Regions from separate parts of the Streptomyces sp. NPDC050674 genome, predicted to be linked through region 2. Evidence: riboswitches for the same ligand, from Rfam matches in the RefSeq annotation. Region 2 holds a riboswitch; each other region holds the start of a gene.

Region 1 (4,560 bases), on a different contig from region 2:
GCCTTCCCCGGCGGAGCCGGAGCGCAAGCGGTGCGCGCCCGCCGCGCGCTCGGTGTGCAGCGCCGTGACCGCCCGCGCGCGCTCGCCGTCGCCGCGCGCCACCGCGTCCACGATCGCGCCGTGCTCCGCCCAGGACTCCACCGGACTCAGCGGCGCGTCCACGGCGTACATCCAGGCGATCTTGTGGCGGAGCTGGGTGAGCATCGAGGTCAGCGCGGGACTCCCGGAGGCCTGGGCGAGCGTCTCGTGGAACCAGCCGCCCAAGGAACGCAGGTCGTCGCTGTTGCCCCGGCGGGCCCGCTCCTGGCCCAGCCTGACCAGCCCCCGCAGGACCTTCAGATGCCCCTCGGTGCGGCGCTGGGCGGCCCGTGCGGCGCCGAGCGGCTCCAGCAGCAGCCGCATCTCCAGCAGGTCGGCGGCCTCCTGCTCGGTGGGTTCGGCCACGCACGCGCCCGCGTGCCGCCGGGTCACCACGAAGCCCTCGGCCTCCAGGGTGCGCAGCGCCTCCCGCACGGGGACCCGCGAGACGCCGTAGCGGCGCGCGAGGAGTTCTTCGGTGAGCCGGCTGCCGCGCGCGTGGACACCGGCGACGATGTCGTCCCGGATGGCCGTGCACACCGAGTGCGCGGGAATACGCATGACCGACCTCCGCTTAATCCCCGTGAAACGCCGGCGAGCGGCGCGTGTTCCGTGACTCTATTGCAATGAGCCGGAATTTCCGACGGCAAGCGGGAATCCATGAATATTTTTTGGACACTCCGCCGCCGTGAACGCCGAAAGCCCCGGCTCGGGGAGCCGGGGCTTCGGGGAGAGCGACGAGGTGCCGGTCAGACGTTCACGCCGTGCGAGCGCAGGTAGGCGACCGGGTCGATGTCCGAGCCGTACTCGGGGCTCGTGCGGGCCTCGAAGTGCAGGTGCGGACCGGTGACGTTGCCGGTCGCGCCGGACAGGCCGATCTGCTGGCCCGGGGTGACCTGCTGGCCGACCGAGACGCCGATGGAGGACAGGTGGCCGTACTGCGTGTACGTCCCGTCGTGCATCTTGATCACGATCTGGTTGCCGTAGGAGCCGCCCCAGCCGGCCTCGACGACGGTGCCCGCGCCGACCGCGTGGACGGAGGTGCCGGTGGCGGCGTGGAAGTCGACGCCGGTGTGGCTGCCGGAGGACCACAGGCCGCTGCTCGCCTTGTAGCCGGTGGAGACGTACGAGCCGGAGATCGGGGCCACGAAGGCGTTGAGGCGCTTGCGCTCGGCCTCGCGGGCGGCGCGCTCCTTGGCCTCGCGGGCCTTCTCGGCGGCTTCCTTGGCCTCCTGGGCGGCCTCGGCGGCACGCTTGCGGGCGGCCTCCTCGGCCTTCTGCTTGGCGGCGGCCTCGTCGGCGGCCTGCTGCTGCGCGATGGCCTGGGCGTCGATCTGCTGGGCCACGGTGTCGCCCATGGTGACGACCGGGGTGAGACCCGTCTGCTCGGCGGTGGGCTCGGCGGCGAAGGCAGCGGGGGCCGCCACGGTGCCGATCACGCCGGTGGTGGCGAGGGCCGCGACGCCCGCCGCGCGGGCGGTGCCGCGCTGGATCCTGCTGGGACGACGGTGCTTGCCGGTGGCGCGAGTGAACGCCATGAAGTGGCTGGTCCTTTCCTTCCCTCTCGCCTACCGGGTTAGCTGACGGGTTCGGAGCAGGAAGGTCTCCTACGGACTCCCTCGCCACGGGCGCGGGCGTCCGATTCACCCCAGGGACTGCGATGGGTCCCCGGCTCCCCTGGCTCGCGCCGTACGGGGACTCGGCGATGACTGTCCGGTGCCGCGGGTGCGGCGCACTGCCTGACGAACAGCCCGGATGACGCTAAGCGGCGTCACTTTCAATTCCCAAATGAATCCCGGCTTTTGTAGCGCATCCCACAGGGCAGACAGGCAACCTCCGTATCAATTCGGGCATAAAGGGGCCCTGGTGCCTTCGAAGACGACCAGGGCCCCTGAGCGCGTGCCGCTACTCGGCGGCGACGACGGTGACTTCGCCGATGCCGAGGGCCTCGACGGGTGCCTTGATCTGCGCCGCGTCACCGACGAGAACGGTCACCAGACGGTCCACCGGGAAGGCGCTCACGGCCGCCGCGGTGGCCTCCACGGTGCCGGTGGCCGCGAGCTGCCGGTACAGGGTGGCCTGGTAGTCGTCGGGCAGGTGCTGCTCGACCTGGTCGGCCAGCGTGCTCGCGACGGCCGCCGCCGTCTCGTACTTCAGCGGCGCCACGCCGACCAGGTTCTGCACGGCGACGTCCCGCTCGGCGTCGGTCAGCCCCTCGGCGGAGAGGGTGCGCAGCACCGTCCAGAGGTCCTCCAGGGCGGGGCCGGTGTTGGGCGTGTCCACGGAACCGCTGATGGCGAGCATCGCGGCACCGGTGCCGTCCGGCGCGGACCTGAGGACCTGGCCGAACGCCCGCACGCCGTAGGTGTAGCCCTTCTCCTCGCGCAGGACGCGGTCCAGGCGGGAGGTGAGGGTGCCGCCCAGGCAGTACGTGCCGAGCACCTGCGCGGGCCACACGCGGTCGTGCCGGTCCGGGCCGACACGGCCGATCAGCAACTGCGTCTGGACGGCGCCCGGGCGGTCCACGATGACGACCCGGCCGGTGTCGTCGGCGGTCACCGGCGGCACCGGGCGCGGCTCGGCCGAGGAGCCCGTCCAGGCGCCCAGGGTCTCCCCGAGCAGGGCGTCGAGGTCGATGCCGGTCAGGTCGCCGACGACCACCACGGTGGCCGTGGCGGGGCGGACGTGCTTCTCGTAGAAGCCGCGCACGGCCGCGGAGTCGATCGTCGCGACCGTCTCCTCGGTGCCCTGCCGGGGCCGCGACATGCGCGAGCCCGCCGGGAACAGCTCCCTGGAGAGCTCCTTGGCGGCGCGGCGGGAGGGGTTGGCCAGCTCGTGCGGGATCTCGTCGAGGCGGTTGCGGACCAGCCGCTCGACCTCGCTGTCGGCGAACGCGGGCGCCCTCAGGGCGTCGGCGATCAGGTTCAGTCCCTTGGCGAGCCGGGAGGCGGGCACCTCCAGGCTGAGCCGGACGCCCGGGTGGTCGGCGTGGGCGTCGAGGGTGGCTCCGGCGCGCTCCAGCTCGGCGGCGAAGTCCTCGGCGGAGTGCTTGTCGGTGCCCTCGGAGAAGGCCCGGGCCATGATCGTGGCCACACCGTCGAGGCCGGCCGGCTCGGCGTCCAGGGGGGCGTCCAGCAGCACCTCCACCGCGACGACCTGCTGACCGGGGCGGTGGCAGCGCAGCACCGTCAGGCCGTTGCCGAGCGTGCCGCGCTCGGGGGCCGGGAAGGCCCAGGGGCGCGCCTCGCCCGCCTGCGGCCGGGGGTGGAAGTCCATCGTGGCGAGCTCGGTCACTTGGCCGCCTCCTCGTTCTCGTCGCCGGCCGCGGCTGCGGTGTCGTCGGTCTCGTCGGTCTCGTCGGCGACGGGCTCGTAGACGAGCACCGCGCGGTTGTCGGGGCGCAGGCGGGCCTTGGCGGCCTCCTGGACCTCCTCCGCCGTGATCTCCAGGACGCGGTTGACGGCGGTCAGGGCGAGCTGCGGGTCGCCGAACAGCACGGTGTACCGGCACAGTTCGTCGGCGCGGCCCGCGACCGTGCCGAGGCGGTCCAGCCACTCGCGCTCCAACTGGGCCTGGGCGCGCTCCATCTCCTCGGCCGTGGGGCCCTCCTCGGCGAACCGGGCGAGCTCCTCGTCGATGGCGCTCTCGATGACCGGGACCTCCACGTCACCGGACGTCTTCACGTCCAGCCACCCCAGGGAGGGCGCCCCGGCGAGCCGCAGCAGGCCGAATCCGGCCGCCACGGCCGTACGGTCGCGCCGCACCAGGCGGTTGTAGAGGCGGGAGGACTCGCCGCCGCCGAGGACGGTGAGGGCCAGGTCGGCCGCGTCGCATTCGCGCGTGCCGTCGTGCGGCAGCCGGTAGGCGGCCATCAGCGCACGCGCGGGGACGTCCTCCTCGACGACCTCGCGCAGCTGCTCGCCGATGATCTCCGGCAGCGAGCCGTCGCGCGGGGCGGGCTTGCCGTCGTGGCCGGGGATGGAGCCGAAGTACTTCTCGACCCAGGCCAGCGTCTGCTCCGGGTCGATGTCGCCGACCACGGACAGCACGGCGTTGTTCGGCGCGTAGTACGTGCGGAAGAACGCGCGCGCGTCCTCCAGCGTCGCCGCGTCCAGGTCGGCCATCGAGCCGATCGGGGTGTGGTGGTAGGGGTGGCCCTCCGGATAGGCGAGGGCGGTCAGCTTCTCGAAGGCCGTGCCGTAGGGGACGTTGTCATAGCGCTGGCGGCGCTCGTTCTTGACGACGTCCCGCTGGTTCTCCATCGACTCGTCGTCGAGCGCGGTCAGCAGGGAGCCCATCCGGTCGGCCTCCAGCCAGAGGGCGAGCTCCAGCTGGTGGGCGGGCATGGTCTCGAAGTAGTTGGTCCGCTCGAAGCTGGTCGTGCCGTTCAGCGAACCGCCCGCGCCCTGGACCAGCTCGAAGTGGCCGTTGCCCTTGACCTGGGCGGATCCCTGGAACATCAAGTGCTCGAAAAGGTGAGCC
Region 2 (4,560 bases):
TGATCTGCGCGGCATGAACTTGTGACAAGTGATCGTCTGCCGATACGTTCACCCATCAATGCGGCCCGGGATTCCGGCCGCCGGTCACTGCTGTCTCGCGAAAGGTCTCCGTATGCTCTCCGGGAACGGTCGGCACCGCCGCCCCCGTCAGGCTCCGGCTCTCCTCGTGGCGGCCGGAGTGACCGGCTCCGCCATCGCGATCCCCCTCCTCGGGGCCTCCGGCGCCAGCGCGGCCGACGGCACGACCTGGGACCGGGTCGCGGACTGCGAGACCGGCGGCGCGTGGAGCCAGAACAGCGGCAACGGCTATTACGGCGGCCTGCAGTTGTCCCAGGAGGACTGGGAGAAGTACGGCGGTCTCGACTACGCCGCGAGTGCCGACCTGGCCAGTCGCTCCCAGCAGATATCCGTGGCCGAGAGAGTCCTCGCCGACCAGGGGGTCGGCGCGTGGCGCACCTGCGGACTGCTCTCGGGCCTCGAGCAGGGCAAGGGGTCGGACACGTCCGGCTCGTCCGGGGCATCCGGTGAGGTGGACTCACCCGGTCTGCTCGACGGCCCTGACGCGTCCCCTTCTCCGGAGCCGTCCTCGAGCCCGTCGTCGTCGCCCGACGCACGGTCGACCGAGAAGGACGAAACCAGCAAGTCCGACAAGTCGTCCGATTCCACCTCCCAGGAGCGGGACGAGAAGCAGGAGCGGGGCGAGAAGTCCGGCAGCTCCGGCTCCGGTGAGGGCGGTGAGTCCGCCAACTCGCCTCAGGGTGACGCGTCCTCGGCCCCGGCGGGCACCGGCTCCGGCCGTCACCGCGGCCCCGGCGCCGAGGAGGACTCCGCGTCCGCGAGCGGCCGTGAGGGCGCGTCCTCGGGCCGCCACGCCTCGCGCGGCGGTGACGCCTCCCAGGGTTCCTACATCGTCGGCGTCGGCGACAGCCTCTGGTCCATCGCCGACTCCCTTGACGTCGACGGTGGATGGCACTCCCTCTACGACGACAACGAGCAGACGGTCGGTACCGACCCGAACCTCATCCTCCCCGGTCAGAAGCTCACCACAGGGGTCGAAGCGGACGAGGGGTAGCCGTCCGGGCAGTGCGGAAACGGCGGTCGAAGTCACCCCTAAACCGGGTGAGTTCACGTCATGTTTCGCGCCGAATGTCCCGTATAAGGCCGGTGAGAGATAGATCTCAGAAGCCCTGATCGTCTTTGAAATTCGGCGGATCGCGTGTCTACGGTCGTGATCGCTCGTCACCACGAGCCCCGGCTGCCGCAACGCCGAATCCTGCCAGCGGCCGCCCGGGAACAGTCGTCGCGTCAAGCGCCGTAGGCAGGAGCGGGGGACCCAAGGTAGGTGCCCGACCGGCCGGTTGTGCCGGAAGGGCTTGGGGTGAAGCCGTGTCCCGTGAGGGACGCGGCCGGGCAACTCAACCGGCCCGAACCCGACAGCTCACCTCGCAGGCGTCGGTGAGGGGATCGATTCATGCTGTTTTCCGCCAAGGGCAAGCACCGTCGTCCGTCCAAGGCCACCCGCGCCGCCGCGCTCGCCGGTGTCACCGGTGTCGCCATCGCCGCCCCGCTGATGGCGGCCGGCAACGCCTCCGCCGCCACCGCCTCCGAGTGGGACGCCGTCGCCCAGTGCGAGTCCGGCGGCAACTGGTCCATCAATACCGGCAACGGCTACTACGGCGGTCTGCAGTTCTCCGCCTCCACTTGGGCCGCGTACGGCGGCACGCAGTACGCCTCGACCGCCGACCAGGCCAGCAAGGACCAGCAGATCCAGGTCGCCGAGAAGGTCCTGGCGAGCCAGGGCAAGGGTGCCTGGCCGGTCTGCGGCAAGGGCCTGTCGGGTGCCGGCTACACCGGCGGCGGCTCCTCGAGCGACTCCGGCAGCTCCACGCAGCAGCAGAGCCAGCAGAGCCAGCAGAGCACCGAGACCCGCAAGACCGAGCAGCAGCCGGCCTCCCGCTCCGAGGACCGCCCGGCCGCCAAGAAGACCGTCACCACCCCGACCGGCAAGAAGGTCAAGAAGGGCGACGGCGAGTACAAGGTCGTCGAGGGCGACACCCTCAGCTCGATCGCCGCGGACAAGAAGGTCAAGGGCGGCTGGGAGAAGCTCTTCGAGCTGAACAAGGACATCGTCGAGGACGCCAACCTCATCTACCCGGGCCAGCAGCTGCACCTGAAGTAGGCAGCGGCCCCTCCGGGCCCCCCGGGGCCCACGGACTCCCCGCCCCGGTGCGCCATCCCCCGTGCGCACCGGGGCGGGGTTTTTTCGGCAACCGGCTTTGTTCCGTTCGGAAACAATTTACTCTCGGTTCTGTCCATGGGGTGGGCGACCCGGTGGCCGATCGCCCGGAGCCGGTTAGGCTCATGTCGCGAGCCACCACGGCCCGCACCCCGCCGGGTCCACGCGACCCGCGTCACCGCGTCACATTCAAGAAGGAGATGCTCGTGCCGTCCATCGACGTCGTCGTAGCCCGGGAAATCCTGGACTCCCGAGGCAACCCCACGGTCGAGGTCGAGGTCGGCCTCGACGACGGCAGCACCGGTCGTGCCGCCGTCCCGTCCGGCGCCTCCACGGGCGCATTCGAGGCCATCGAGCTCCGCGACGGCGACTCGAACCGCTACCTCGGCAAGGGTGTGGAGAAGGCCGTCCTCGCGGTCATCGAGCAGATCGGCCCGGAGCTGGTCGGCTACGACGCCACCGAGCAGCGCCTGATCGACCAGGCGATGTTCGACCTGGACGCCACCGACAACAAGGGCTCCCTCGGCGCCAACGCCATCCTCGGCGTCTCGCTCGCCGTGGCCCACGCCGCCTCCGAGGCCAGCGACCTGCCGCTGTTCCGCTACCTGGGCGGCCCCAACGCGCACCTGCTGCCGGTGCCGATGATGAACATCCTGAACGGCGGCTCGCACGCCGACTCCAACGTGGACATCCAGGAGTTCATGATCGCCCCGATCGGCGCGGAGTCCTTCTCCGAGGCCCTGCGCTGGGGCGCCGAGGTCTACCACACGCTGAAGAAGGTCCTGAAGTCCAAGGGCCTGGCCACCGGCCTCGGCGACGAGGGCGGCTTCGCTCCGAACCTCGGCTCCAACCGCGAGGCCCTCGACCTCATCCTCGAGGCGATCAAGGAAGCCGGGTACACCCCCGGCGAGCAGATCGCCCTGGCGCTCGACGTCGCCGCCTCCGAGTTCTACAAGGACGGCGTCTACACCTTCGAGGGCAAGGAGCGCTCGGCGGCCGAGATGACCGAGTACTACGCGGAGCTCGTCGACGCGTACCCGCTCGTGTCCATCGAGGACCCGCTGTTCGAGGACGACTGGGAGGGCTGGAAGACCATCACCGACAAGCTCGGTGACAAGGTCCAGCTCGTCGGCGACGACCTGTTCGTCACCAACCCCGAGCGCCTGGCCCGCGGCATCGAGGAGGGCGCGGCCAACGCGCTCCTGGTCAAGGTCAACCAGATCGGCTCGCTGACCGAGACCCTGGACGCCGTCGAGCTGGCCCAGCGCAACGGCTTCAAGTGCATGATGTCCCACCGCTCCGGCGAGACCGAGGACGTCACGATCGCCGACTTGGCCGTCGCCACCAACTGCGGCCAGATCAAGACCGGCGCCCCGGCCCGCTCCGAGCGCGTCGCCAAGTACAACCAGCTGCTGCGCATCGAGGAGATCCTCGACGACGCCGCGGTGTACGCCGGCCGCTCGGCATTCCCCCGCTTCAAGGGCTGACCCGGCCCGTAAGTAGCAGCGTCGTACGTACGTCCCCGTACTCGGTCCCGTACCGTGTCCGGGGACGTACGCGCGTATGACGGTGGAGCGGGAGGCGGACAGATGGCCGTGAAGGACCGGGACCGGTTCTCCACCGCGACCAGGATCCGGTTGCTCGGCGAGCAGACCGCGGCCCGGGTCTACCGCTCCCAGACCAAGCGCCAGGCCCGGCGCTCGCGGCTGACCGGCCGGGCCGCGCTGCTCGCCCTGGTGATGTGCTCGCTGATCGTGGCCCTGGCCTACCCGATGCGGGAGTACGTCTCGCAGCGCGCCGAGATCGACGACCTGCGACGCGAACAGCGGCAGGCCCGCGAGCGCGTCGAACGGCTGCGCGACCTGAAGGCGCGCTGGCAGGACGACGCGTACGCCGAGCAGCAGATCCGGCAGCGGTTGCACTACGTCATGCCGGGGGAGACGGGTTTCATCGTCGTCGACCCGCACGCGGCGCAGCAGTCGCGCACCGACCTGGGGGCGGCCGACCGCCCCTGGTACTCGAACGTCTGGGACGGGGTCGACAAGGCCGACGCCTCCGACCGGTGACCCGGCCCCAGCCAGTGCCCTGAACCCAGAGAAAGACAGCCTGAAGACAGTCATGGAAACGCCCCCGCCGACCACCCCGCGCACCGAGCCCACCGACGCCGACGTCGAGGCCTTCGAGCAGCAGCTCGGCCGGCCCCCGCGCGGGCTGCGCGCGATCGCGCACCGCTGCCCGTGCGGACAGCCCGACGTCGTGGAGACGGCCCCCCGCCTGCCCGACGGCACGCCCTTCCCGACGCTGTACTACCTGACGTGCCCGAA
Region 3 (4,560 bases), on a different contig from region 2:
GCCCTGCGGTCCTGCACACTGCGCAGGGACCACAGGTCGAGCACCGGGCAGCCGTACCGGTCGGCGATGGCCCGGACATGGCCGTTGTAGGTGGCGATCTTGCCGCGCAGGTGCTTGAGCACCGGCACGCCACGGGTGTCGAACCCGGTCGTCACCATCACCGTGCCGGACACGGCGATGAGCTGGACCAGGGCACGCTCGAAACGCTCGGCCACCTCGTCGGGGTCGGTGCCCGGCCGGATGATGTCATTGCCCCCGGCACAGAAGGAGACGAGGTCCGGGGCCATGTCGACGGCCCGCGGAACCTGGTCCGCCACGATCTGGTCGAGGAGCTTCCCGCGTACGGCGAGATTGGTGTACCGGAAGTCGCCCTCGGGCCTGCGGTCGGCGAGCAGGACGGCGAACCGGTCGGCCCAGCCGACGAAGGCCCCGTCGGGGCCGGGGTCGCCGACGCCCTCGGTGAAGCTGTCCCCCAGCGCCACGTACGACCCGATCACTGCTCTGCTGTCACTCTTCGAATCGTCTGCCACAACGGTCCATGATTCACCCTTGAATGTGACTTACGCGACCGTAGGAAGGGGTTGACTGGCGGTGAGATAAGCCACTCCCAAAGTGTTCGCCAACTCCGGAATACACCGCTTGTCAGGGATGTTTCGGGGTGAACCGCCAGACCCGGAATCCGCTGATCCGGAAATGGCTCCAGACGGTCCGGAAGGCGAAGTGCCCGCCCGTGTAGGGCTGCGGGTCGGTGTGGTCGAAGACGAGCCGCCCGTTGTTCCACCATTGGACCGTGGAGCCGTCGGAGACGATCCGGACCCGGTTCGGCTCGTTCGCGGCCAGCAGCGGCTCGGTGCAGTCGAGGACCAGGGGCCGCACGCCGGGCTGGCCGACGTAACGGCGCAGCCGGGTCGTGGTGTTGTAGTTGGCGCCGTAGCCCGCGTAGTAGGTCGTGAGGTGGTCGTACTCGTCGAGGGCGCCGCCGCGCGGAGTCGCGAAGAGGTCGCCCGGAGAGCGGACGTCGGTCGCGTTCCAGAAGTTGTTGAGGTCCGAGACCCGGTCGTTGGCCCCGCCCTCGGAGACCGGGGTGGCGGTGTACTCCAGCAGGTACGGCCCTTCGAGTCGCCGCCTGAACCACACGGTGGCACCGCTCGGCACGTCGATCTCCAGGACGCCGCGGGAGGCGGTGACGGTGCCGCCGTCCTGGAGTTCGGTCGCCCACTGCCCGAGGCCGTGGCAGAAGTCGTCGCGGGCGACGAGGCGGCGGGGCGCGGCGTGCGCGGGCGCCGTCGGCGAGAGGACCGCGTACGCGGCTCCGGCGGCCAGGGCTGCGAACGCTCTGCGGGTGGTCGGCACGGGACACAGCTCCTCGGGATCCGCCGGGAAGGCTCTGGAAAGCGCTTGCACTCCGGACGGGATCACTCTGTCCCAACTGCCGCCGCCTGTCGATCCCTTGATGCGCCATCGGCCGCACACGCCGAAGGCCGGACCCGGGGTCGGGGTCCGGCCTTCACAGGCGTGTCAGGCGGGTGGTCGTGCGGTCGGTCAGCCGACGGAGACGCCGTGCGAGCGCAGGTAGGCGACCGGGTCCACGTCCGAGCCGTAGTCCGGCGTGGTGCGGATCTCGAAGTGCAGGTGCGGTCCGGTCACGTTGCCGGTCGCACCCGACAGGCCGACCTGCTGCCCGGCGGTCACGGTCTGGCCGGCCGAGACGGACAGCTGGGACAGGTGGGCGTACTGGGCGTAGAAGCCGTCGGCGAGCTTGATGACGACCTGGTTGCCGTAGGCGCCGCCCCAGCCGGCGGAGACGACCGTGCCCGCGCCGACGGCCTTGAGGGAGGTGCCGGTCGGGACGACGAAGTCGACACCGGTGTGGTAGCCGCTGGACCACATGCTGCCGGACATGTGGTACGGGGTGCCGATGGTGGCGCCGTTCACCGGGAGGGTGTAGCCGCTGGAGTTGCTCTGCGCGGCGGGCTCGGCGGCGGCCGGCTTGGCGGCGGTCTCCGCCTTCGGTGCCGGGTCGGCGGCGGACTGCTCGGGGGCCGAGGCCTTGGGCGTCGAAGGGGCGGACGGCTTCGGCGCGCTCGCCGCCTTCTTGCCGATCGACAGCTTCAGGCCCGGGTGGATCAGCGACGGGTCGGAACCGACGGCGTCACGGTTGTCGGCGTAGAGCTTCTTCCAGCCGCCGCTGACGTGCTGGTCGGCCGCGATCTTCGCGAGGTAGTCGCCGGCCTTCACGGTGTAGACGCGGGAGCCGGTGGCGTTTTCGGCGGCCTTCTTCTCAGCGGCCGGGGCCGACTGGACGGCCTTTTCCGGAGCCGACTGCGGGGTGGCGGCGTGGGCGCCGGCGGCCCCCATGAGCGGGAGGGCGAGGGCGGCCCCGCCGGTTCCGGCGACGGCGATGGAGCGGGTGAAACGCTGGGTCTTGGGGCGGCGGTGCTTACCCTTCGCGGGCATGGCGAATTCCTCTCCGTCGCCTGCGAGGTGAGCTGTCGGGTGCGAGCTGGAGATGCCCGGCCGCGCCGAGGCGTGGCTTAACCCCAAGCCGTTCCGGGAACCGGAACAGGCGTCTTACCTGTGGGTCCCCCGCTCCTGCCGTACGTCGGGTCAGTGTGTGCGGGCTCCGGGCGGCGGCAGGATTAGGCGTCCGTCCGGATTGGTGTGGAACGTAAGCGACCAAGACGCAATAGGACAAGCTTGCGGTTGCCCGCGACGGTGCTCCCCTCACCGCGCCGACACATTCCGCCGTCACCGAGCGTGGATTACCGATCTCCCGCTTTGCTCAATAACCCTGCGCATTGCCGGAATTACGTGAACATGGCGACAACACATCGTCACGAATATGACGATGGTCACGCGCCCCGACCTCATCTCCTTTACGATCGGGGCACGTTATCCCCTTAACTACCTAAGCGCCCTATTCGGACAGAAGGGCTACTTCCGCTTAAGGCGGACGACGGTGGCGTCGAGATCCCCGCCCAGGCCGACCCGGAGTCCGTGATGGAGCAGCAGGGCACCTCGGTGAACTTCGCCCGTTTCGAGGCATTCGTACTCCGCTGCCGGATCGAGGCCGCGCAGCCGGAGTGCCGGGACGGGCTCGCCGTAGCGCTGCGCCTGGAGCCAGGCGAGCACGACGGTCTCCTCGCCGAGGACGTACTGCACGGCGCTCAGTCCGCCCTCCGGGGGGCGCAGCCGGTACAGGTCGCCGCGTTGCACCACGGGCCGGATCTCCTTGTAGAGCCCGACCCACTCCGCCGCCTCGGCCAGCTCCTCGGCCGTCCACTTCGTGAGGTCGCCGCCGACCCCGAGCACCCCGGCCATGGCACTGACGAACCGGAACCGCAGCGAGCTGGCCCGGTGGTTGAGCATGGCGTTCGGACTGTCGGTGACCCAGGCGGCCATGACCCGGGGCGGATGGATCTGGCTGAAGCCGTGCTGGATGGCGAGCCGGTCCAGGGGGTCGGTGTTGTCGGAGGTCCACACCTGGTCCGTGCGGCCCAGCACGCCGAGGTCGATCCGGCCGCCGCCACCCGAGCAGGACTCGAAGGCCACACCCGGGTGGGCGGCCCGCAGCCGGTCCAGCAGGGCGTACAGGCCGCGCACGTGGTCGACCCACAGCCGCTGCGGGTAGGGGTCGTCGGGCCAGCCGGCATCGGTGAAGCAGCGGTTGAAGTCCCACTTCACGTAGTCGATCGGCGCGCTGGAGAGGAGCCCGTCGAGCTGCTCCCACAGGTACTCCCGGACATCCTCTCGCGCGAGGTTGAGGACGAGCTGATTGCGGAACTCCGTCCGCTTTCGCCCTGTTTGGTACTGCACCCAGTCGGGGTGCGCGCGGTACAGATCGCTGTCCGGGTTGACCATCTCGGGCTCGACCCAGATGCCGAACCGCATGCCGAGTCCGCGCACATGATCGGCGAGCGGCTTCAGCCCGCCCGGGAAGCGGTCGGGGTTGGGAGTCCAGTCGCCGAGCCCGGCCCGGTCACTGGTGCGCGCCCCGAACCAGCCGTCGTCGACCACGAACAGCTCGACGCCCATGGCGGCGGCCCGCTCGGCGAGCGCCCGCTGCTGCTCCTCGGAGATGTCGAACTCGGTGGCCTCCCAGGAGTTGAACAGCACCGGCCGGTCCTGCCCGGCGTCCGGGATCACATAGGCGCGCTGGTAGGCGTGCCAGGCCCGGCTCGCCCCGCCGAAACCACCGTCGCTCCAGAGGCCGGCGAAGACGGGGGTGGTGTACGACTCACCCGCGTCCAGCGTCAGCAGGCCCGAGTCGTCGTAGCCGGCGCCGCCGGTGATCTGCACGCGCGCGTCGGGGAGCTGGGCCACGGCGATCCGCCAGGAGCCGGACCAGCCGAGGGCGCAGCCGTACACCTCGCCGTGCTCCTCGGTGGCGTCGGTGTCGAGGGCGACCCAGGGCAGGTGCTGGTGGGAGGTGTGGCCGCGGCGGCTGCCGATGACCTTCTCGCCGTGGGTGAGGGCCGAGCGCGTCAGCCGGGACTCGGCACCCCATCGGCCGTGCAGCTGGGAGAGCCGCCAGGCGTCACGGTCGGGCAGCGTCCAGGT

The links. A riboswitch is a leader RNA that binds a small molecule or an ion and turns the genes downstream of it on or off. The one in region 2 is predicted to bind cyclic di-AMP.
Positions count from the first base shown of each region.
Region 1: another riboswitch for cyclic di-AMP. It lies ahead of AB0I06_RS28760 (M23 family metallopeptidase); the one in region 2 lies ahead of AB0I06_RS16115 (transglycosylase family protein).
Region 3: another riboswitch for cyclic di-AMP. It lies ahead of AB0I06_RS02040 (peptidoglycan DD-metalloendopeptidase family protein); the one in region 2 lies ahead of AB0I06_RS16115 (transglycosylase family protein).

Region 1 is NZ_JBFAIG010000020.1:111,666-116,225, reverse strand. It holds gene AB0I06_RS28765 (GntR family transcriptional regulator) at 1-639, opposite strand, end outside; gene AB0I06_RS28760 (M23 family metallopeptidase) at 828-1,616, opposite strand; cyclic di-AMP (ydaO/yuaA leader) riboswitch at 1,629-1,793, opposite strand; gene AB0I06_RS28755 (pitrilysin family protein) at 1,984-3,372, opposite strand; gene AB0I06_RS28750 (pitrilysin family protein) at 3,369-4,560, opposite strand, start outside.
Region 2 is NZ_JBFAIG010000008.1:232,374-236,933, forward strand. It holds gene AB0I06_RS16110 (transglycosylase family protein) at 113-1,072, shown strand; cyclic di-AMP (ydaO/yuaA leader) riboswitch at 1,301-1,467, shown strand; gene AB0I06_RS16115 (transglycosylase family protein) at 1,472-2,179, shown strand; gene eno (phosphopyruvate hydratase) at 2,443-3,723, shown strand; gene AB0I06_RS16125 (septum formation initiator family protein) at 3,826-4,302, shown strand; gene AB0I06_RS16130 (DUF501 domain-containing protein) at 4,355-4,560, shown strand, end outside.
Region 3 is NZ_JBFAIG010000001.1:489,506-494,065, forward strand. It holds gene AB0I06_RS02030 (SGNH/GDSL hydrolase family protein) at 1-497, opposite strand, end outside; gene AB0I06_RS02035 (DUF6250 domain-containing protein) at 643-1,353, opposite strand; gene AB0I06_RS02040 (peptidoglycan DD-metalloendopeptidase family protein) at 1,543-2,457, opposite strand; cyclic di-AMP (ydaO/yuaA leader) riboswitch at 2,462-2,623, opposite strand; gene AB0I06_RS02045 (alpha-galactosidase) at 2,935-4,560, opposite strand, start outside.